DNA from 3 places in the Hymenobacter arcticus genome. Region 2 is predicted to be linked to each of the others. Evidence: riboswitches for the same ligand, from Rfam matches in the RefSeq annotation. Region 2 holds a riboswitch; each other region holds the start of a gene.

Region 1 (7,289 bases), on a different contig from region 2:
CGTTACCTTATTGGTGTTGAGGTCGATAACGCTCACGCGGCCCGGCGTGTACGGCGCGGGGTACGGCCCGCCGAGCCACTCGGTCACGTAGGCCTTGCGCGGGTTGGAGGCCGACTGGGTGAGGTAGCGCGGCTGGTTGAGCCCGTTGATGGTGGCCGTCGACTTGAACTCGGGCAGCGACACGATTTCTACCTTGTTGCTATTGTTGACCACCACGTAGCCGGTGGTGCCCACCACGGTCATGCTCTGGGCCACGCTGCCCAGCACCGCGCCGTTGTTGGCGCTGGCAAAGATGTCGGGAATCAGCGCCTTGGTGTTCTTATCAAACCGGCTCACCGACCCGGTGCCGCTGGTGAAGTTGCCCTCGTTTACCACGAACGCATACTGCCCCGAGCCGCCGGTGGGCGTGGGCTGGTCATTGTTATCGGAGCAGCTGGCCAGGAAGCCAGTGAGCGCCATACTTAGTAGTAGGGGGCGAAAAAGTTTTTTCATGTTCATAAAAAGCCGACGCTTTTGCAGCGCCAAGTGAAAATAAAGAGAGTGGTAAAAACCAGATAAGTAATTGATTGAAAATAAATTAGCTCTAAGTCGCCAACTAGCGTTAAAGCCAGCAGCCAAACAATCAGCGCCAGTCGAGCCGCAGGCTGGCCTGCCACGCCCGCGGCGGAGCCGGCCGGCCGGGGTAGCCCGCGTAATCTTGGTTGAGCAGGTTAGTGAGTCGGAGTGAGGAGGTTAAGTCGCAGCCCGCCAGGTGCCAAGTGTAGCCCAGCGTGGCCCCCGCCACCGCGTAGGCCGGCAAAAATGCCGAGGCGGCGGCATCGGTGTAGCGCCGGCCGGTGGCGCTGGCCTGGGTACTCAGCAGCCAGCCGCCCCACTGCTGGTCGGCCACTACGGTGGCCTGGTGGCGGGGCACAAACATGAGCTGCACGCCCACGGGGTCGTAGTCGGCGGCCGCGCCCAGCACCTTGGTGGTGTGCGTGAGGCTGTAAGCGGCGCGGGCGTGCAGGCGGTAGCGCAGGTAGCGCAGGCGGTAGGCGGCGCTGGTTTCGAGGCCCTGGCTGCGCACCTGGCGCAGGTTGTTGGGGCTCCAGATACCCTGATTATTAGGTATCCACTGCACCCAGTCGTCCACGAGCTGGTGGAAGGCGGTGGCTTCGAACAGCAGGCTGGCCCGCGAGCCGAGGGGGTAGCGCAGCTGCGCGCCCGCCTCATAGCCCCAGCCGGTTTCGGGGCGCAGGTCGGGGTTGCCGCCGGGCCGCCAGTAGCGCTCATTAAGCGTGGGCGCGCGGTAGCTGCGCGAGGCGCTGGCCTTGAGCGTGAGCACCGAGTGGGTTGAGTCAGTGAGGGCGGTTTGGCGGCCTAGCCAGTCCCACTCCACGCCCACGGTGGGCGTGAGTGGGGTCGCCCCGCCGGGCAAAAGCGCCTGGCGCAGGTTGCCCGACAGCCGCAGGCCGGGGCGCGGGTCGTAGCGCAGGAGGGCAAAGGCGGCGGCCCGGTTTTCAGATACGGCGGTGGGGCCGTAGCCATCGATGGCCGCGGCAAAATGCTGGGCCTCAGCGCCCACGCGCAGGCTGCCGCGCTCACCCAGCGCGGCGGTGTGCTCGGCCTGGACCTGGGTGGTGCGCATGCGCGAGCGGCTGATGGCGCCGCCATCCTGGTAGTCGAGCACGTCCTCAAACCACGCCCCGCGCACCGACCACTGCCGCCGGGCCGAAGCCAGGTGCCGGTAGCCCAGCAGCAGGCGGCGGCTCTGGTCAAACTCCCGGGTTTGGGTGGGCGCGGCGTACACGCTGGGCATGATGTCGCGGTCGGTGTCGGTGAGCCAGGCGGTAGCCGTGAGCTCGCCGGCCGCGCCCAGGCGCAGGGCCACGTCCTGGCTCAGGCTCCACTGGTGGTGCAGCACCGCGTTGGTGAGGCGGTAGCGCGCCGTTCCCCGCGCCTCTTGCAGGGTGTAGGGGTAGTCGTTTTGGGCGGTGCGCCAGCTGGCGGTGGTGCGGGCCGCCACGCGGGCCGTAGCCCCGCGCACCGCCAGGCTGCCGCCGCGCAGGCCAAAGCTGCCCGCATCAGCTTGCAGGCTGCCGCGCAGGCCGGGCTGCCAGTCGGTTTCGGTATCGAGCAGCACCACCCCGCCAATGGCCCCGCTGCCGTAGAGCGCCGCCGCCGGCCCCGGCTGCACCGCAATGCTAGTAGCCGCGCCCACCGGCAAAATGGCAAAATCGGCCTCGCCCAGCGATGGAATATTGATATTAAACCCCTGCCACAGCACTGCCGTGTGGCGCGAAGCCGTGCCTCGCAGCGCAATGGAAGCCAGCTGCCCCGGCCCGTAGTTCTTGAAATACAGCGGTGTGCGCTCCTCCAGCAGCTCCACCAGGGTGCCGCCCCGGTATTGCGCCAGGGCCAGCGAATCGAGCACCACCTGCCGGCTGCCCACGGCAAAGCGACTGGGCCGCACGGCCTGCACCCGCACCTCGGCCAGCCGGTGGCGGCGGGTGCTCAGCAGCGTGTCGGGGCGCGGGGCCGGGGTGGTTTGGGCGTGCGCGGTGGGGCCGGCGGCCAGCAGCGCCGCCAAGAGGGCGCTGGGTAGCCGCCAGCCGCGGGGGCTGGGAAAAGGAGCGTTGGAAAGGAGCGAAATCAACACGAACTAAATTTTCAAGCGAAAATTCAGCTCAAAACCTTCACGAAGCTTACCGGCCGAAGCCAGAAAACACGCTGGGGCTGAGGCTGAAAGCAGCTGCCGGGTAGCGGTTCGGGTGAACCGGGTGGGGCGGGTGCTCTCATTCTCCGCTCGTCCTCCGCGAGCGCTGAACCTGGTAATGCCCTGGCAGGTCTCCTGGCTTGCGCTGCCGGGTGGGCGGCCTTCCCACTAGCCTGATTATCAGCTGATAACCAAGGCCGGCAGTGGCTTGGGGTGCCCACCCCGATGTAGCGCGTACAGTTGCGGGGACAGCTCCGGCCTTGAACCGGATTCCCTTTTCAACCTCGCTCCGTGGGTAGGAGTCTGGTCACCGTGGCAAGGGCAAAGGTACAATACTTTGCGGGCACGCGTGTGGCCCCTGCCAGACGCATCAAAACCGTCTGCCATGGCGAGCGTAACGAAGTGGAGCGCGGCAATCGCCCCAGAACGAAGTACACCTAAGTCGTTCAGGTGCGATTGCCGCGCTCCACTTCGTTACGCTCGCCATGACAGTTATTTCAGACAAAAACGTGCTCCCCCTGGCCTTCTTCCAGCGCTCCGATGTACTCACCATTGCCCGCGAACTGCTGGGTAAGGTGGTATGTACCGAAATCGATGGCGAGCTGACCACCGGCCGCATCGTCGAAACGGAGGCCTACCGGCACGAGGGCGACCCCAGCATTACGCTGCATTTGCAGCGCAAGGCCCGGCAGGCGCAGGCCCTGTACCAGCCCGGCGGCCACGCCTACCTCTACACCGTGTACCGGGTGCACACCCTATTCAACCTCACTGCGAATGATGCGGCGCACCCCGATGCGGTGCTTATTCGGGCCATAGAACCACTTGAGGGACAAGAGATTATGCTGCGCCGCCGCGGCCTGCCCAAGCTGGCCCGCAACCTCACCGCCGGCCCCGGCGTGCTCAGCCAGGCGCTAGGCCTCACGCCGGCCCTCAACGGCGAGTTGCTCAGCGGCCCCCGCATCTGGATAGAAGATGCCGGCGAAGTACTTGCTGATGAGCAGGTTATCGCCAGCTCGCGCGTAGGGCTGGAGTACGCTGGCGATGAAGCCGTGGCCCTGCCCTGGCGCTTTCGGGTGAAAGACAGCAAGTGGACGAGTCCAGCCAAGTGACTTTCATTTAATAGTTATCAATTAACATTTAATAGTGCTTCTTAACACACTAGGCGAGTGGAAAAGCTGTTAAATGTTAATTGATAACTGTTAAATGACAAGGTGGTGGCGCTCGTCCTTCACGGCGTTGTGGATATCCCACACGATTTCCTGCTCGAAGGGGTGGCGGCGCACGGGGCACTCGGGCATGTGGCACAGCGAGCAGGCGGCAAACGAGCAGGGGTCGGCGTGCACAAACATCTCGATTTCGACGGCGGCGAAGCGGGCCCGAATCAGCTCCTCAATCTCGTGCAGCTCGGTGTGCACCTTCTCCAGCGAGAAATAATAGGGCATCTGCATGTGGCAGTCGATGTGCAGGTTGGCGCCGTAGCGCTGCACGCGCAGGTTGTGCACGTCAATCCAGGCGGGGCGGCGCAGGCGCTGTAGCTCGGCAATGACTTCGGCCACGGTACTGATGTCGCTCTCGTCCATGAGGCCGCCCACGGCGCTGCGCAGCATCTTGTAGCCGTTGTAGAGGATGAAGCCGCCCAGCGCCAGCGCCGCGCCCGCATCAAACTGAATAATGCCCGTGAAGTGCACCAGCACCAGCGCCGCCGACGACACAATGCTCGTGAGCGCGTCGATGTAGAGGTGCTGCCCATCGCCCACCAGCGCCACCGACTGCACCCGCCGCCCGGCGCGAATCAGCCACATGCCCAGGCCAAAATTGACCACTGCTGTGCTGGCCAGCAGCGCCACGCCCCAGTCGGGCTGCGCCACCGGGTGCGGGTGCAGAAAGCCCAGCGTGGCGCTGTAAAGGATGAAAACGCCCGCAATAAAGATGAGCGCGCCCTCGAAGCCGATGCTCAAATATTCGACCTTGCCGTGGCCGTAGGGGTGGTTTTCGTCCTTGGGCAAGTCGGCCAGGTAGAGGCTATACAGCGCAAAGCCGCTGGTAAACACGTTGATAATGCTCTCCAGCGCATCCGTAAGCACCACCTGCGAGTGGGTAAGGCGGTAGGCGTAGAACTTGGTGAGTACCAAGACGATGCTCACCGCAAGCGAGAGCAGGCCCAGGCGGCGCTTGAGGCCAGGCGAAGCAGACATAGAAAGGCAGATAGGGCCCACAAAGGTCGGCACGGCTGCGCGGAGTTTCGGGGGTGTGCGGCAAGCTTTAGCTTGCCGTAACCACACCCGGCAAGCTAAAGCTTACCGCACACCCCCGAAACTTTCTCGCCCCAAAACCAGTATTTAGGCTGGCTTAAAAATATTTTTAGGTTAGCCTAAAAATAGCGACTATCTTTGTTTTAGTTCTTGATTACCTACGCTTTGCTACCAACTGTTATCCCCCCTGACACAGCTACCGCACCCGAGCCGGGCTGGCGCCACGCCCGCCGGGGCACTTCCCTCAGCGAAGTACACGCCAGTATTGCGGTGCCGGCCGAAGGCGCGTCGTTCTGGCGCAAGTTTCGGGCTTATTGGGGGCCCGGCTTGCTGGTGGCCGTGGGCTACATGGACCCCGGCAACTGGGCCACCGACCTGGCCGGCGGCGCGCGCTTCGGCTACACGCTGCTGAGCGTGGTGCTGATTTCCAACTTGTTTGCCATGCTCTTGCAGCACCTGGCGGCCAAGCTGGGCATTGTCACGGGCCGCGACCTGGCCCAGGCCTGCCGCGACCACTATTCCAAGCCCGTGGCCATCAGCCTCTGGGTGCTCTGCGAAATCGCGATTGCCGCCTGCGACTTGGCCGAGGTCATTGGCTCGGCCATTGCCCTCAACCTGCTCTTTGGCCTGCCGCTGGCCTGGGGCGTGGCCTTTACTACGCTCGATGTGCTGCTGGTGCTGCTGCTCCAAAACAAGGGCTTTCGGGTTATCGAAAGCCTGGTGGCGGGCCTCATCTTCCTGATTTTCATTTGCTTCGCCTATGAGATAGTCGCCTCCAACCCCGATTGGCTAGGCTTGGCCAAGGGCCTGGTGCCGCAGCTGCAAGTGGTCACCAACCCGGCCATGCTCTACGTGGCCATCGGCATTCTGGGGGCCACCGTGATGCCCCACAACCTCTACCTGCACTCGGCCATTGTGCAGGTGCGGCAGATTGAGCCCACGGAGGCCGGCAAGCGCTCGGCCATCAAGTTTGCCACCATCGACTCCACGGTGGCGCTGTTTCTGGCGTTTTTCGTGAACGCGGCCATCCTGGTCACGGCCGCCGCCGCCTTCCACGGCAAGGGCCACGACAACGTGGCCGACATCGCCGACGCCCACAAGCTGCTCACGCCCGTGCTGGGCGCGGGGGCGGCCAGCGTAGTGTTTGCCATTGCCCTGCTGGCCTCGGGCCAAAGCTCCACGCTTACCGGCACCCTGGCCGGCCAGATTGTGATGGAAGGCTTTCTGAATCTGCGTCTTAAGCCCTGGGTGCGGCGGCTCATTACGCGGCTGGTGGCCGTGGTGCCGGCGCTGGTGGTGGCCATCATCTACGGCGAAAAAGGTACCGGCCAGCTGCTGGTGCTCAGTCAGGTTATCCTGTCGCTCCAGCTTTCATTTGCGGTGGTGCCGCTGGTGCTTTTCACGGGTGATAAGGTGAAGATGGGCGTGTTTGTCAACAAGCCCTGGCTGCGCATCCTCACCTGGGCCGTGGCCGGGTTGATAATGGCGCTCAACGTGTTCCTGCTCTGGCAAACGGTGGTCGGGAACGAATAGGTAGCGTGGACTCTGTGAGTCCGCGCGTGGGTCGTTCGCCCATCGTGCCACGCGCGGACTCGCAGAGTCCACGCTACACACAAGCGGCCCAAAAATTTCGTTAAGCATAACTGGCTGATAGCTGGTGTTTTACAAGGCGGTTTCAACTTTTTTCAAGCAGCTGAAAAGCTGGCTATTGGCCGCGCTTTGCCCTTGGGTAAAGTGCTCATTCCCCTAAGTTCGTATGAAGCACTTTCTCCTCTGCCTGCTCCTCCTCCCAATGCTGGCCCGTGCCCAAAGCCTGCGCGGCCAGGTGCAGGACCAGGCCGGCCGCCCGGTGCCGTTTGCCAGCGTGGCGGTGCCGGCCCTCACCCAGGGCACTACCGCCGACGAAAGCGGCCACTTCGTACTGGCTGGCCTGCCGGCGGGGGGCCAGCGGCTGCAAATCAGCGCCGTGGGCTACGCCACAGCTAGCCAGCCTGTTATGCTTCCAGTCAGTAAACTACTGACCATTAAATTGTTAGCAGAAGGCAAGGCCCTGGCCGAAGTAGTGGTAACGGGTGTGGGCCGGGCCACCGAAATCCGCCGCTCGCCGGTGCCCATTGCGGCCATGACGGGCCGCGAAATCCGCCTCAATGCCAACTCGAATGCCATTGATGCGGCAGTGCGGGGCATTCCGGGCCTGAGTGTAGTTACCACGGGGCCTAATATCAGCAAGCCGTTTATTCGGGGGCTGGGCTACAACCGGGTGCTCACCATGTTCAACGGCCTGCGCCAGGAAGGGCAGCAGTGGGGCGACGAGCACGGCATCGAGGTCGATGGCTACGGCG
Region 2 (7,289 bases):
CGGCTAGGTTGAGGTGCGGTTGGCCCAGCACGCCCGCCAGCAGCGAGGGCACCAGCACTGCACCCTCAGCGGTAGCGAGGCTGCGGAACAGGCCGGCAAACTCCTTCGCGTAGCGGCTGAGGCCGGGCAGGCCCAGCGGCCCCAAGTCGAAGGGCACTTCCAGGCCCGCCAGCACCAATTGCACCCCCGGGAACTGCCGCCGCACCTCGGCCATGATGGCGCGCAGGTTGGCCACCGTTTCGCGCACTGGCAGGCCGCGTAGGCCATCGTTGGCCCCCAGGGCCAGTACAAATACGTCGGGAGCCTGCCGGGCCAGCACGGAGGCCAGGCGCTGACGGCCGCCAGCGCTGGTTTCGCCGCTCACGCCGTAGTTGAGGGCGCGGTAGGGTAGGTGGGCTGCGTCGAGCTTTTCCTGGATGCGGGCCGGAAAGCTATCGGCAGCCGGCAGGCTGTAGCCCGCCGTGAGGCTGTCGCCAAAAAAAACAATGTTCTTCATATAAAGCCGCCCCGCCAGCCAGCCTCAGAGGCCAGTGACGGGGCGTTGTAAAAGCGGTGAAGCAAAGGGGTAAAAACCAACCGCTGACTACGCCAGCGTCCGGTTATCCGTCGAATCACTCAACAATAAAACGAGGTAGAAAATTTCGCTTTTTAGCTCAGGGAGCTAGCAGGCTCAGGCCAAAAAAGAAGAGTAGTTGCACCAGGTACACCAGCGGCACCAAGGGGTTGCGCTTGGGGAAGGGCGTGCGCACGAAGAGCACTTGCAGTAGCAGAGCTAGTAGTAGCCAGTCGCGGAAGTTGCTGAGCGGTATCAACTCGCCGGTCCAGTGCCAGAAATCGTAGCGGCCGGCCACGGGCTCCATGCATAGGTCGAAGCCCACCATGAGGGCGGCCCCCACCAGCACACGCACCACCCGCGAGGCCGGGAGGTAAGCTGCCAAGATACCTGCCAAATACGTGACTACCACCCAGTTGAGGCCAATGAGCCAGGGCGCGCCCATATACTGCGGCCCCAGCGTGGCCCCGTAAGTGTAGTGCCCAAACAGGATGCCCGTGTTGGTGCCCACTACCTCGGCCACCATGCCCAGTAAAAACACCTGCACCGTGAGCAGCCAGAACGATAGGTTGCGCTCGGGCTGAAAAGCCAGCAGCAGCCCCGCCGTGAGTAGCAGCGTCAGCGGCGTATACTTCAGGTAAAAGGACTTGTCCTGGCTGAAGGCCAGCCCCACGAAGCCCGTGACGTGAAACAGCAAAACCAACCCCTGCGCCAGGCGCAGCCGCAGGGTAGAAGCGGCCGGAGACGCGGGTGAATTTGAAAACTCCATTTTGAAGAGAATTAAAAATTATGAATTAAAAATTAAAAATTTGGTAGGCCAAATGGCATAGAATTTTTAATTCTTAATTCATAATTTTTAATTGGAAATTAGCTCAGCTACTATTTTGGCCGAAAGTAAGCACAGCGGAATGCCGCCGCCCGGGTGCACCGAGCCGCCGCAAAAGTACAGCCCCGGCAGCCGGCCCGAAAAGTTGGGGTGCCGCAAAAAAGCCGCCAGCGCATTGTTGCTGGAGCTGCCATAGAGCGCACCGCCAAACGACGACGTATCGGCTGCGATACCGGGCGGCGTCCACACTTTTTCGGCCTTGATAAGTGGCTCTAGGTCAGTGCCCAGCGTGCGGCTGAGCTTGGCCAGTACCACGCGGCGGGTGTGGGCGGCGAGGGCCACCCAGTCCTGGCCCTCGTCGTGGGGCACGTTCACCATCACAAACCAGTTTTCGTGGCCGGCGGGGGCGTCGGCGGGCGTTTTTTTGGAGGTGATGTTGACGTAGATGGTCACGTCATCAGCCACGGTTTTCTCCTGAAAAATGGCGTCGAACTCGGCCTTATAATCGGCCGAGAAGAAGATATTGTGCAGGTCTAGCTCTGCAAATTCGCGGGCTATGCCCCAGTAAAAAATGAGTGCCGACGATGAGCGCGGCTGGCTCAGGGTGCGCTCGGGGGCTGGCTGGCTGGGTAGCAGGCGGCGGTAGGTGGGCACCACGTCCATGTTGCTGACCACCTGCGTGAAGTCGTAAATATCGAGGTCGGTGCGCAGGCCGGTGATGAGGGGGCCGGCCGTGAGAATCTCGCGCACCGGCTCGTTGAACCGAAATTTCACCCCAAACTCCTCGGCCAGCCGGTGCAGGCTGCTGGCAATGGCGTAGATGCCACCCTCGGGGTAAAACGCGCCAATGCCGTGCTCCAGGTGCGGAATGAGCGAAAGCGTGGCCGGGGCCTGGTAGGGGTCGGAGCCATTGTAAGTAGCGTAACGGTCAAAGAGTTGCACTAAGCGCGCGTCCTGACCAAAGGCCTTTTCGTGGCGGGCGTGCATGGTGCCGGTGAGGCCCAGGCTGGGCAGGGCGGCCACGGCCTTCAGCGTTTCGGAGCTGAGGTAGGTGCCCGCTTTATGCAGCGACTTGTGCAAAAAGGTGCCCGCCGTGGCATTGTAGGCCCGGCCGCTACGGGCCAGAAACTGCGCCACGGCGGCGGCCGGTGTACCCAGCTTTTGCTCGACCTCGGCGGCAAACTTCGCCGCGTCGGCCCAGGCGGTGAGGCGCGTGCCGTCGGCAAAGAAGTAGTTGGTGATGGGGTCGAGGCGCTCGTAGCGGAAGTAGTCGGCCGGGTCGCAGTGGGCCAGCCGGAAGACATCGTCCACCAGCTGCGGCAGCGTGAACAGCGACGGCCCCGCGTCGAAGCGGTAGCCGCCGGGCAGTTCAAACTGGTGCATTTTGCCCCCAAACGAACTGCTGGCCTCAAATACCGTGACCGGGTGCCCGGCCACCGCTAGCCGCGCCGCGGCGGCCAGCCCCGCCACGCCCGCCCCAATAATGGCCACGGGCTGACGGGTGGGCGAAAGTTTCTTTTTCGTAAACACTACGCTGCTAACCGCTAGTCCGGGGTGATAAGTTTGCCTCGGCCCGCCGAAAATACGCGCTACCTTCGCGGCGGTTTACTGCTGCTTCGATTTTTTATAAATCAACCAGCGGCCGGTTTTCGACTGCCCGCCTGGGCCATCGGAATGAAAAGGGAAGCGGGTGAAACTCCCGCACAGACGCGCTACTGTAAGTACCCACCCAGTGCCACCCCGCAAGTTTCCATTGGCTTCGGCCGAGAAGGAGGGGGTGGCATGGTACAAAGTCAGGAGACCTGCCGGCCGCCATTTGATGCTTCCTCCGCGCTTTGGGGCTCCGCATCAGGTTTGGCACGCTGGCGGCCCGGCTATTGCGTGTGCGGTGGCCGGGGCGGGCGTAGCTGGGTCTGAATGAGTGCTTTAGCAAGTTGGGAGAAGATGAAAAAACGAGCGCCGTGGACGCGTCATTTTTTCTTTTCAGCCCTATGATAGCCCTCGCCGACCAGATTGCCCGCGCCGAAACGCGCATCTTCAAAGCCGTATTTCCGAACACGACTAACCACTACGACACGCTCTTCGGCGGGGCCACGCTCATGCTGATGGACGAGGTGGCCTTCATCACGGCTACCCGCTTTTCGCGCCTCAAAATGGTGACGGTATCCTCCGATAAAGTGGATTTTACGCACCCCATCCCCGGCGGCACGCTGGTCGAACTCATTGGTAATGTGGTGCATGTGGGCCGTACTAGCCTGCAAGTGCGCGTCGAGCTATTTGTAGAGCAGATGTACGCGGAGGGTCGGCTGCTAGCCGTGACTGGCTCGTTCACGTTCGTGGCCGTGGACGACCAGCGCCGCCCCACGCCACTTAGGCCGGTGGAAGCGACAGTGTAAAGTGTGGGTAAAAAAAACGTCATGCTGAACGCAGTGAAGCACCTCGCTTACGCCGCTAGAGTTATTAATCCAGCGGCGCGAGCGAGGTGCTTCACTGCGTTCAGCATGACGTTCTGATTTTCTGCGAGTTACTCCACAGCCAGCACCAGGCCCTTCAAGTACGCGCCCTCGGGGTGAAAGAGGCTTACCGGGTGGTCGGCGGGCTGGGTGAGGCGGTGCAGGATGCGCGCCGGCCGGCCAGCCTCAATAGCGGCGGCCAGTACGGCGCCCTCAAACAACTCAGGGCTAACTACTTGCGAGCACGAGAACGTGAACAGCAGACCGCCCGGTGCGAGGTGGGCAATGCCGGCCGCGTTGAGGCGCTTGTAGCCCATGAGGGCGGCGTGGCGGGCGCTGAGGTGCTTAGCAAACGCGGGCGGGTCGAGCACCAGCAGGTCGTACTCGGCCGAGTGGCTTTTGAGGAAGGTGAGCACGTCGTCGGGGTAGGCGGCGTGGCGGTCAGCGTGGTGCGAAAGCTCGGCATTGCGCTCAGTTAAAGCAATAGCTTTCTTACTGCTATCGACGGAGTGCACCAACTCGGCGCCGGCTTCGAGGGCGTACACCGAGAAGCCGCCGGTGTAGCAAAACGTATTGAGCACGCGGCGACCGGGCGAGTAGCGGGCCAGCAGGGCGCGGTTGTCGCGCTGGTCGATGAAGAAACCGGTTTTCTGGCCCGTTTCCCAGTCCACGGCAAACTGGTGGCCGTTTTCGTGCACCAAGTGCTCTTGGCCGGTGCTTTCACCGAAGAGGTAGCCATTCTTGTTGTCGCCTACGGCGTGGCCGGGCGTGGTTTCGGCGCTCTTGTCGTAGATGGCGCGCAGCTTGTCGCCAAACACAACTTGCAGGGCATCAGCTATTTCGGGGCGGGCGCGGTACATGCCCACGCTGTGCGCCTGCACCACGGCCACGTCGCCATACACGTCGATGATGAGGCCCGGTAGGCCGTCGCCCTCGGCGTGCACCAGCCGGAAAACGTTGGTATCGGCCGTGCCCGTGAGGGCTAGGCGCTGGCGCAGCGCGTAGGCATTGGCCAGGCGCTTCACCCAGAAATCAGCGGTTGGCATTTCCGCTTCCGGCCCAAAATCCAGCATGCGCACCGCGATGGAGCCGCTGCCCGAGTAGTGGCCCACGCCCAGTAATTCACCCGCCTGGGTCTCTACGCGCACGGCCGCGCCCTCGGCCGGCTCGCCCAGGGCGCGGGCAATGGCCCCCGAAAATACCCAGGGGTGGCGGCGGCGCAGGGAGTGGTCTTTTCCGTTTTTGAGGACGATGGTGGCGGGCATGAGCTTGGTACTTGAGTGTTGCTAATTAGTACAAAGGTCGTCTGTCATGGCGAGCCTGCGAAGCAATCGCACCAGAACGGGCTGCTCGGGTGTCGTTCGAATGCGATTGCTTCGTCGTTCCTCCTCGCAATGACAAGCTTGCGGGTGCTACTTAAACCACCTCCTATACACCGGCCCGCGTAGCCGGAACTGCGCCCACATGGCGGGATAAATCAGGAAGTCGAGCCAGCGGCGGCCGGTGCTGAAGGTGATATCCTCCACGATGAGGCTGCCGCCGCCGGGGGCGGGCTGAATGAGGTGGCGGTGCCGCCACTGCCGTAGCGGGGCGGGCACTACCTGGCCTTCGTCCACGAAGTAGTGGGTGCCGTCGGGCAGCTGGCCGTTGTCGGTGATGAGGGAGGTCCAGCGCCAGCGCTTGGGGCCGGCTTGCAGCTCGATAATCACCGTGTCGCCGGTGTTGGAGCCGTCGTAGCGAATGAGATTCAGCTTGGGGAAGGGTGGGGCCAGCGCCACAAACAGCTCGCGGGTGAAGCCGGCCAGCACGGCGGCCGGCGGCTGGGCCACGGGGAAACGGAGAAGCAGGTGCATAAGAAAAAGGGCGGGTAGCCAGCCGCGTTGGGAACCGGAGCGGTAATTTGGCGGGCCGGCCAGCTTCTTACGTACGCACGAGCGTCGGAAAAGTAAGCCGGCCCCCACCGGCAACCCCCGTATGTCAGACGAACGCCCGCCTAGCTCCTCGCCCGGCAACCCTTCCGAACTCCAGCAGCTGGAAGCAGCCCTGGCGGCCGGCCACCTCACGCCCGCGCTATTTGCCACGCTGAGCGCGCAGCTGCGGGCCGCCGCGCCAATGGCACCGGCTGCGCCTACCGCCCCCGCCGCGCCGAAAGCAAGCGCGTTTTCGCCCAGCGGCACCGACGAAGAATTGCCGTCGCTGCTGGATATGTTTAATAAGTCGCCCGCCGCGCCGGTTAGTCCGCCGCCCCCGGTTTCGCCCGCGCCGCCCGCTGCCCGCCCGGTGCCCGTTAGCCCGCCCCCGCTCGCCGCCAGCGACGTGGCGGCCCGCCGGCTCATTGAGGAGCGGCTGGCGCAAATTCGCCAGCAGCCGGCCGTGGAGCCCACTCCGCCCGCGCCTGCGCCAAGGCCCGCACCAACTTTCTTTCCGGAGCCGCCCGCGCCTACGTTCTACCCCACCAACCCGGTGCCGGAGGTGGCTAGCCCGCCGCCACCCCGGCCTACGCCGCCCCAACCCACATCGCCCCGGCCTGGTGCACCGGCGTCGCCCCGGCCCAATGCGCCAATCGCTAAGCCAGCCTCTGGCAAGGCCGGCGGGTGGATATTACTACTCTTGCTGGGCCTGGCTTTAGCGGGGGGAGCAGCGTATTTCTTTATTCAAAGCAGCCACCCCGATGAAACCCTGTCCAGCCCTAGTCTGCCCGCGGTTGACACCGCCCCGAAGGAAGTTGCCGCACCCAGGCCAGCCAAAAAGACGAAGAAGAGCACCAAAAAGAAGCTCAAGAAGAAAGCAGTTGCCCCCGTAGCGGCTGCCAGCGAAAGCGCAGCTACGCCCGAGGAGGAGAGCGGAAGCGTGGCAGCCAACCAGCCGGCCACCGCGCCGCTGGCCAGCGAAGCACCCGCTACCACCCAACGCTCGCCGCCCGCCGCGCCCGAACCCGGCGACGACGCGGCCACCATCAAAATTCGCACGGTGATGGCCGCCTACTACGCCGACTTATTCACGCCGCCGCTGCACGCCAGCCAGCACTTTGCCCCGCAGGTCGAGCGGCTCTACATCCAGCAAAACCTGACGCCCACCGCCATCGATGCCGAGCTGGCCCGCAGTTTCTTCCCCGAAAACCAGCAGGCTATTGCGCGCATTGAGCCCGGCACGCTGCGCGTGAGCGCGCCCGCCGCCGACGGCAGCCGCACCGCCACCTTCACCGAAACCATGCGCCTCTACCGGGTGTCGCTGCAAAAAAGACAGCAGCTACGCACGCAAGTGCGCGTGCGCTTCAATGCGGATAACAAGATTGTGTACATGCGGCAGGAAAAGCTGCTGGCCAACACGTTTGAGGAATAGCTACTTGTAGCGTGGACTCTGTGAGTCCGCGCGTGGGTCGTTCTCTCCTCGTTCCACGCGCGGACTCGCAGAGTCCACGCTACAAGCGGTTACTTGCCCAGCGAGCCGATTTTGG
Region 3 (7,289 bases), on a different contig from region 2:
CCCAAACGGCCTGCCTGCAAGTGCCCCTCATCATGCCCCAGGAAAGCAACGCCGCCTGGGCCCGGCAGCAAAAAGAGGCCAGCCAGCAGGCCCAGGCCCAGCCCTCTACCACCACCGCCAACGCGCCGCTGCAAGCCAACCATTAAGTAAGGAGGTAGCGTGGACTCTGCGAGTCCGCGCGTTGCGCCACTTGCCAATCTCTTACCCTAACGTTCCCACGCGCGGACTCGCAGAGTCCACGCTACACCGCTCTACATCATGCGTTTCCAGGATAAAGTAGTCATAATTACGGGTGGGGCCAGCGGCATCGGCCTGGCCATTGCCAAGCGCCTGGCTTCGGAAGGCGCCCGCCTCGTGCTGGCCGATATCAACCAGGCCAACCTCGACCAGGCCGCCCCCGTGCTGAAAGATGCCGGCGCGCCCGACGTGCTCACCAGCCTCTGCAACGTAGCCCAGGAAGACCAGGTAATTGCTACCGTGGCCGCCACGCTCACCAAGTTTGGCCGCCTCGACGTGGTGGTGAATAACGCGGGCCTCATGCATTTTAAGCCCCTCGAAGAACTCACCGGCGACGACTGGCTGCGTGTGCTGGGCGTGGACTTGCTGGGCGCGTTTTACTTCACCAAGCAGGCGTTTTTGCACATGAAGCCGGGCGGCAACATCGTGAACGTAGCCAGCATCCACGCCGTGGCCACCGAGGCGCTGGTGGCCCCCTACGCCGCCGCCAAGGCCGCCGTACTGTCGCTCACCCGCTCATCGGTGATTGAGGGCAAGCCCAAAGGCCTGCGTACCAACGTAGTGCTGCCGGGGGCCATCGACACGCCCATGCTCTGGAACAACCCCAACGTGAAGTCGGGCGTCGAAAAAATCAACCCCAGCGACGTGGGCAAGCCCGAAGACGTGGCCGCCGCCGTGGCCTACCTCGCCTCCGACGATGCCGCCTTTGTGCAGGGCGCCGAGATGCGCGTGGATGGCGGGCGCCTCGACCACTTGTAGGCCGCGGGGCCGAACGGTGGCGCGGGCAGCCCTGGGGCCAAGGGGCCAGCCACTGGCGGGCAGTGCTACCTTTGCAACCGAGCAAGGGTAGTCGCTTCCGCGGTGCGGGGCGGCTTTAAAAGGGAATTCGGTGCGAAACCGAGACAGTCGCCGCTGCTGTGACCCCAGTTGCCAACCGGCCGATACGTGGCGCCACTGTTCTTGCGGGAATGGGAAGGCCATCGGCCGGGGGGAAGTCAGAAGACCTGCCGTTGCCTCCTTCACCCACCGCTTTCGGTAGAAAAGCGCGCCGTACCATGCCCCACTCCTCGCCTACCCCCGGCCGCGCCGGGGGCCTAGCTTCCCCTTTTTTTACCTGGCGAACTAGTTGTTTACTAGCTACTTTGCTAACGAGCCACCTGGTTGGGCTGGGGCAAGTGCGGCCCGCCCGGGCGGGCACGGCGGTGCCAGTAGCTCGCCCCGCCGTGCCCGCCCGCCCGGCCCCGGCGCCCGGGCGCACCTCGGTGCAATACGCCAAGGGCTTTCGCCTGGCGTACGCGGGTAACTACAAGGTAATCACCATTCAAATCCCCACCGAGCCGGCGGCCACGGCCAGGCGCTACCTGCTGGTGCCGCGCGGGGCCGCGCGCCCGGCCGGCTACCCCGATGCGCAGGTTATCGAAACGCCGATTCGCAGCCTCGTAGGCTTGTCGTCGATGCACGTGGCGCTGGCCGATTTTCTGGGGGCCGCCGATGTGCTGGTGGGCGTGGGCAGCTTGCAGTACGTGTCGGCGGCGCGGGTGCGGCAGCGCATTGCCACCGGCCAGCTCTACGAGGTAGGCCAGGGCAAGGAGCTGAACAACGAGCTGCTGGTGGCCCACCACCCCGACCTGGTAATGACCACCGGCTGGCCCGGCGAGCGCGCCGACCAATTTCAAACCCTGCACGCGGCGGGTATCCCGGTCATTATCAATTCGGAGTGGGTCGAGACCACGCCCCTGGCCCGCGCCGAGTGGGTGAAAGTGCTGGCCGCCCTGCTCAACAAGGAAGTCGTGGTCAACCAAAAGTTCGACGCCGTGGCCCGCGAGTACCAGCGCCTGGCCGCGCTGGGCAAGCAGGCCACCCGGCAACCCAGCGTAGTGGTCGGCCTGCCCTTTAAAGACGTGTGGTACGTGCCCGATGCGGATAGCTACATGGCCCAGTTTCTGCGCGACGCGGGTGCCACCTACCACTGGGACCGCACCAAGGCCCCCGGTGGCAGCGTAGCCTTGTCGTTTGAGGCAGTAGCCCCGGTGGCGCTGGCGGCCGACTACTGGCTGCACATTGGCACGCTTACCTCCAAAGCCGGCCTGCTGGCGCAGGATGCCCGCTACGCCGCTTTCGCCCCCGTCCGGAACAACCGGATTTTCAATAACACCCTGCGTACCAACGCCCAGGGCTCCAACGACTACTGGGAATCGGGGGCCATGCACCCCGACCTGCTACTGGCCGACCTGCTCCACATTCTACACCCCGAGCTGCTGCCCACCTGGACGCTCCGCTATTACCAACCACTGCGATGAGCCAGCCCTCGCTTGCACCGGGCCCCGCTGCGCGGCCCGGCCCCCGGCTGGTGCAGGGGCTCCTGCTGCTGGTTGTGCTGGTTGTGGTGGCCTTCGTGCTCGATGTGGCGCTGGGGCCGGTGCGCATTCCGGTGGGCACGGTGGCGCGCCACCTGCTGGGCTACGGTCCGGCGGCCGACACGGCCACGGCTTTCATTGTGCATCAAATCAGGCTGCCCAAAGCACTTACGGCGCTAGCCGTAGGTAGTGGTCTGGCCGTGAGCGGCTTGCAGATGCAGACGCTCTTCCGCAACCCGCTGGCCGGGCCGTCGGCGCTGGGCCTCACGGCGGGCGCGGGGCTGGGCGTGGCCCTGGTAATGCTCACGGGCGGCGGCGTGACGAGTGCCCTGGCCGTGCGGCAGCTGGGGCTGGCCGGCAGCTGGGCGCTGGTGCTGGCGGCCACGGCCGGCGCGGCCCTGGTAATGTCCCTGGTGCTAACCCTGGCGGCGCGGGTGTGCGACAATGTGGTGCTGCTCATTGTGGGCCTGATGGTGGCCAGCGTGACCGGGGCCATCGTCAGCCTATGGCAGTATTTCAGCGCCCCCGAGCAAATTCAGGAGTATTTACTCTGGACGTTTGGGGCGCTGGGCGGCGTCACGGGGCCGCACCTGACGGTGCTAGCCACGGTGGTTGGGGCCGGCTTGGTACTAGCCATGGCCTCGGCCAAGCCGCTGAATGCCTTGCTGCTGGGCGAAAACTACGCCCGCAGCCTGGGCTTGCGCGTGCGCCGCTCGCGCACGCTTATTATTCTGAGCACAAGCTTATTAGCGGGTAGCATCACGGCTTTTTGCGGGCCCATTGGGTTTGTGGGTATCGCTGTGCCCCACCTCACCCGCGCCCTGCTGGGTACCGCCGACCATCGCTTGCTGCTGCCCGGGGCCTGCCTGCTGGGCGCGGCCCTGGTGCTGGCCTGCGACTGCCTAGCCCAGCTGCCCGGCAGCCAGATAACGCTGCCCATCAACGTAGTAACCTCGCTGCTGGGCGCGCCCGTGGTACTGTGGGTGGTGCTGCGCCGCCCCATTCGGTCTGCCGCATGAGCGCCACCCCACTCCCCGCCGCCCCTACCCCGGTAGTAACTGCCGACGCCCTGACAATAGGCTACGCCGGGCGCAAAGGTGCACCCCGGCTGGTGGCGGGCCCCTTGCATCTCACCCTGTGGCCCGGCGAGCTGGTGTGCCTGCTGGGGCCCAACGGAGCCGGCAAATCGACGCTGCTTCGCACGCTGGCCGGGGTGCAGGCCCCGCTGGGCGGCCGCCTCACCGTGGGCGGCCGGCCCCTGGCCAGCCTCAGCCCCGAGGCCCGCGCCCGCCAGCTCAGCATCGTCCTTACCGAACGCATTGACGCTGGGTATCTTACCGGGCAGGAACTGGTGAACCTAGGCCGCCACCCCCACACCGGCTGGCTGGGCGGCCTCTCGGCGCACGACCATGCGCAGGTGCGCGCCGCGCTGGCGGCCACTGGCACCACGCAGTTTGCCCACCGCCCGGTGGGTGAGCTGAGCGACGGCGAGCGCCAAAAAGTGATGCTGGCCCGCGCGCTGGCCCAGGACACGCCCCTGATTCTGCTCGACGAGCCCACCGCCCACCTCGACCTCCCCAACCGCGTGGCGCTGCTGCGCCTGCTGCACCTGCTGGCCCGCACCCTGGGCAAGGCCATCCTGCTCTCCACCCACGAGCTGGACCTGGCCCTGCAGGCCGCCGACCGGGTGTGGCTGCTGCCCGCCACCGGCGAGCTGCTGGCTGGCCCACCCGAAGACTTGGTGCTCAACGGAGCGTTTGCGGCCGCGTTTCAGCGCGAGGGGCTGGCTTTTGACCCCGCTACCGGCACCTTTGAGCTGCACGCGCCCACGGGCCCGGCCGTACAGCTGCTCGGCGATGGCCCCGCCGCGTTCTGGACGCGCCGGGCCCTGCTGCGCGCCGGCTTCGTGCCCACCGATAGCCCCGCCACTTGGCGCGTCACCGCGCCCGCTTCTTCCGAATCACCCTTGGGCACTTGGCTGAGCCAGGTGCCCGGGCAGCCAGCGCTGCCCCACAGCTCCATTGCCAGCTTGCTGCAAGCGCTCGGGGCTGCCCACGCGCGCACGGCATCACCTGAATAACCCAAGTTGCAGACCACCGCGCCGCACTGGCAAGTTTCAGCTAGCGGAGCCGGCCGGCGCTAGCCGGCCGGAGAGGGTATGCGCTTTTCTGCATCAATCCGATAAATATTACAACGTGCTCTTAGTCAGTTTTTTATCTGCCTAACAGCCTACGCTCAGGAAAAATGCGCGTTGCCCAAGCCATTCCCTGCCAGCGTAGTCCTAATTCCCCTTAAAAACTCAGCCTTATCGGCACGTTCTTGGAAATCCGGTATAGCTTGAGCCAGGCTTTCAGCGCGGCGGGGTCATGCTCGAAGGCCAGCACTTCGGCGGCCAACTGCTTGGTTTTGGCTTCGAGCTGCTGCTTTTGCTGCTGGTAGTCGTAGTCGATACCGGTTGCCGTGCGGGTGTAAAAAAACGAGCGGCCCGTGAAGGCCGCCAGGTCCTGCTGCTCGTTGAAGAGCGTTTGGTCCAGCTCCTGCACCTGCTCTTTGAGGAGCTTATTGTAGTAGCGCAGCTGGTCTTCGGCCAGGCTTTCGAGGTGGCTTTGGTCGATGCGCTGGAGCTCCAGCTGCAGGCGCAACAGGGTAAGCAGCTCGTTGGCCTCGTAGGCGGTGGTTACTTGCTTCAGCAGCTCGGTTTTGCGGTCTTTTTCGGCTTCGTCGGGCTCTAGGTCGGGGTGCAGGTGCTTCACCAGGTCCATGTAGAGGGTGCGCACGGCTTTGGTGATGTTTTTTTCCTCGGCCTGTTTCTTGTCTTCGGCGGCCTGCTGCTTGGGGCTTTTCTTGCGCTTAGCGCGTTGGGCTTCGCGGGCCTGCTCCTCGGCTTCGTAGGCAGCTTCGCGCTCGGCCATCACCTGGTCGACGTAGGCATGAAATTTTTCGGGCGTACTTACATCCACGGCAGGGTCAAACTCAATGCCGTATTGCAGGGTAAAAAGCTGCTTCATCATGTCGGCCGCCACCTCGTCCACAACAGCTTCTTCGGCGGCGGTGGGCGGCGGAGCGGCGTACTTATCGATGACGGCCTGCAAGTCGGGAAAGCCTTTGGGGGGCAAGTCGTGGCAACCGTTGGCGATGAGGTCGGCCACCTTGCCGCGCTCGCCCTTAGTGAGCTTATAGGTATCGTGGGCCAAGTCGAGCACGCGCACTAGGCGGACGCGGACCTCGTTGTGCTGGTGCTGCAAGGGGCGATACTCGTTTTGCACGCGCTGACGCAGCCGAGTGGCGGCTTCGCGGAAATCGTGCGCCTCTTTTTCGAGCTTGGCAATGCGCTTGGTGAGGCGGTTAAACTCCTTCTGCGCCTTACCAAGCGCGCTAGTATCAGTGCCAGCCGCTTGAATATGAACTATTTGCACTTTGGGAGCAACTGATTTTTTAGCCATAAGAAGTGCGCAGTACGAGGTGCGCAAAATAACGCCGGCTCAGCGGTTTTGTTGGCCTGATACTAACGCGAGTCAGGGATTAGTATCGTAGCTCTACTCCCGTCTTACTTAATACATCAGCTCCAGGCATTACGTCCATACCATTAAAATTCCCAACAGCTACTTTATGAATTTGTCGCCTCAAGCGACCCGAAATCGATACTATTTCTTTCCAGTTCCATCGTTTTACCTCAGATAATTCTTTGTCATCATCCGCTCTTACTAAGGCCCCTCTCTCGTTAAAATGCCCGATATTAGAATGATGAAAACAGTTTTTTTGATGCCCGCCCAAGTATAGGTGAATTAGCCCCCATCCGACCGTTGCATAGCGAAAAGTATGGCCATTACAATAGTCCGGATTCAGATTAATTTTTCTAAAAACTACTTCTCCCCCAAAACGCGGACTCCATAATTGGAGCGTTACGGCAAATTGCCCACCGTTTTCCAAATCGAATTTTGATGCTATCTCAGCGGTACTTTTATATCGATAAATTTCCTGACTAGGTTCGGAACCCAAATCAAAAACCTGCAAGTCCGTATTCTCGAAAATGAATTCAAAAACTTGCATTTTATCCACTGCATTTGCCAAAAAATTGTAGTTCATATCTAAGTAGCTCCCACATTATCCACTCGCTCGATGGGCGAATGATTAGCCCCACTTATCCTTCTCGAAATTACCTTATTTATTTCCAGCAGGCTATTTTCCTGCACTGGCACGAGTTACTCTTCGCTAGAATCACACTGGCGGGGAAGTACCATAGGGGCATAAGACACAGACCATTAACCAAAAGAAAAAAGCTCCGTAATTTCCTCGTTATCCATAACATAGGCGGCCACCATACCGTCTGCTGATATTTTGATTGCACTCCCGTATCTGGCTAACGTTTTGGTTGCTGCTAGGCGGCCTCCCCCGGTACTGCCAGCGGCTATTTTTATGATAGCTCCGGCGGCTATTACATCTCCCTGATGGTTTATGATGACTGCCCCATCTATCCCAAGCAGCTCTTTTCGGAGCACTCTGTCAAGGTCTTGAAACTTCTTTCCGTCAATCAATCGCTTGACAGACTGGCTTTTCACGGAAGTGGCAGCAGCTATTAAATCGCTTTCTTTTATCGTTTCATCGGCTATCATTCCTCTCACGTCGGTGCTACGCACAAACGCAATGCACCCACCCGTTTTTGCGAATGACACGTCGAGAATTGTTTCGTAGATA

Evidence for each region. Region 2 has a riboswitch for cobalamin ahead of ACYVGC_RS15525 (acyl-CoA thioesterase). Riboswitches for the same ligand answer to the same signal wherever they lie in the genome.
Region 1: another riboswitch for cobalamin. It lies ahead of ACYVGC_RS06130 (TonB-dependent receptor); the one in region 2 lies ahead of ACYVGC_RS15525 (acyl-CoA thioesterase).
Region 3: another riboswitch for cobalamin. It lies ahead of ACYVGC_RS06660 (TroA family protein); the one in region 2 lies ahead of ACYVGC_RS15525 (acyl-CoA thioesterase).

Annotation. Positions count from the first base shown of each region.
Region 1 covers NZ_BAAGXF010000002.1:597,251-604,539, forward strand. Annotated here, with positions in the region: gene ACYVGC_RS06125 (YncE family protein) at 1-492, opposite strand, end outside; gene ACYVGC_RS06130 (TonB-dependent receptor) at 623-2,638, opposite strand; cobalamin riboswitch at 2,804-3,025, opposite strand; gene ACYVGC_RS06135 (DNA-3-methyladenine glycosylase) at 3,181-3,804, shown strand; gene ACYVGC_RS06140 (cation diffusion facilitator family transporter) at 3,895-4,890, opposite strand; gene ACYVGC_RS06145 (Nramp family divalent metal transporter) at 5,101-6,480, shown strand; gene ACYVGC_RS06150 (TonB-dependent receptor) at 6,704-7,289, shown strand, end outside.
Region 2 covers NZ_BAAGXF010000009.1:44,312-51,600, forward strand. Annotated here, with positions in the region: gene ACYVGC_RS15510 (arylesterase) at 1-496, opposite strand, end outside; gene ACYVGC_RS15515 (carotenoid biosynthesis protein) at 654-1,322, opposite strand; gene crtD (phytoene desaturase family protein) at 1,410-2,909, opposite strand; cobalamin riboswitch at 3,006-3,203, shown strand; gene ACYVGC_RS15525 (acyl-CoA thioesterase) at 3,371-3,775, shown strand; gene ACYVGC_RS15530 (class I SAM-dependent rRNA methyltransferase) at 3,904-5,097, opposite strand; gene ACYVGC_RS15535 (SRPBCC family protein) at 5,245-5,685, opposite strand; gene ACYVGC_RS15540 (hypothetical protein) at 5,807-7,174, shown strand; gene ACYVGC_RS15545 (OmpA family protein) at 7,264-7,289, opposite strand, start outside.
Region 3 covers NZ_BAAGXF010000003.1:41,942-49,230, reverse strand. Annotated here, with positions in the region: gene ACYVGC_RS06670 (glycoside hydrolase family 1 protein) at 1-146, shown strand, start outside; gene ACYVGC_RS06665 (SDR family NAD(P)-dependent oxidoreductase) at 259-996, shown strand; cobalamin riboswitch at 1,065-1,263, shown strand; gene ACYVGC_RS06660 (TroA family protein) at 1,380-2,537, shown strand; gene ACYVGC_RS06655 (iron chelate uptake ABC transporter family permease subunit) at 2,534-3,613, shown strand; gene ACYVGC_RS06650 (ABC transporter ATP-binding protein) at 3,610-4,674, shown strand; gene ACYVGC_RS06645 (hypothetical protein) at 4,886-6,037, opposite strand; gene ACYVGC_RS06640 (hypothetical protein) at 6,117-6,680, opposite strand; gene ACYVGC_RS06635 (hypothetical protein) at 6,857-7,289, opposite strand, start outside.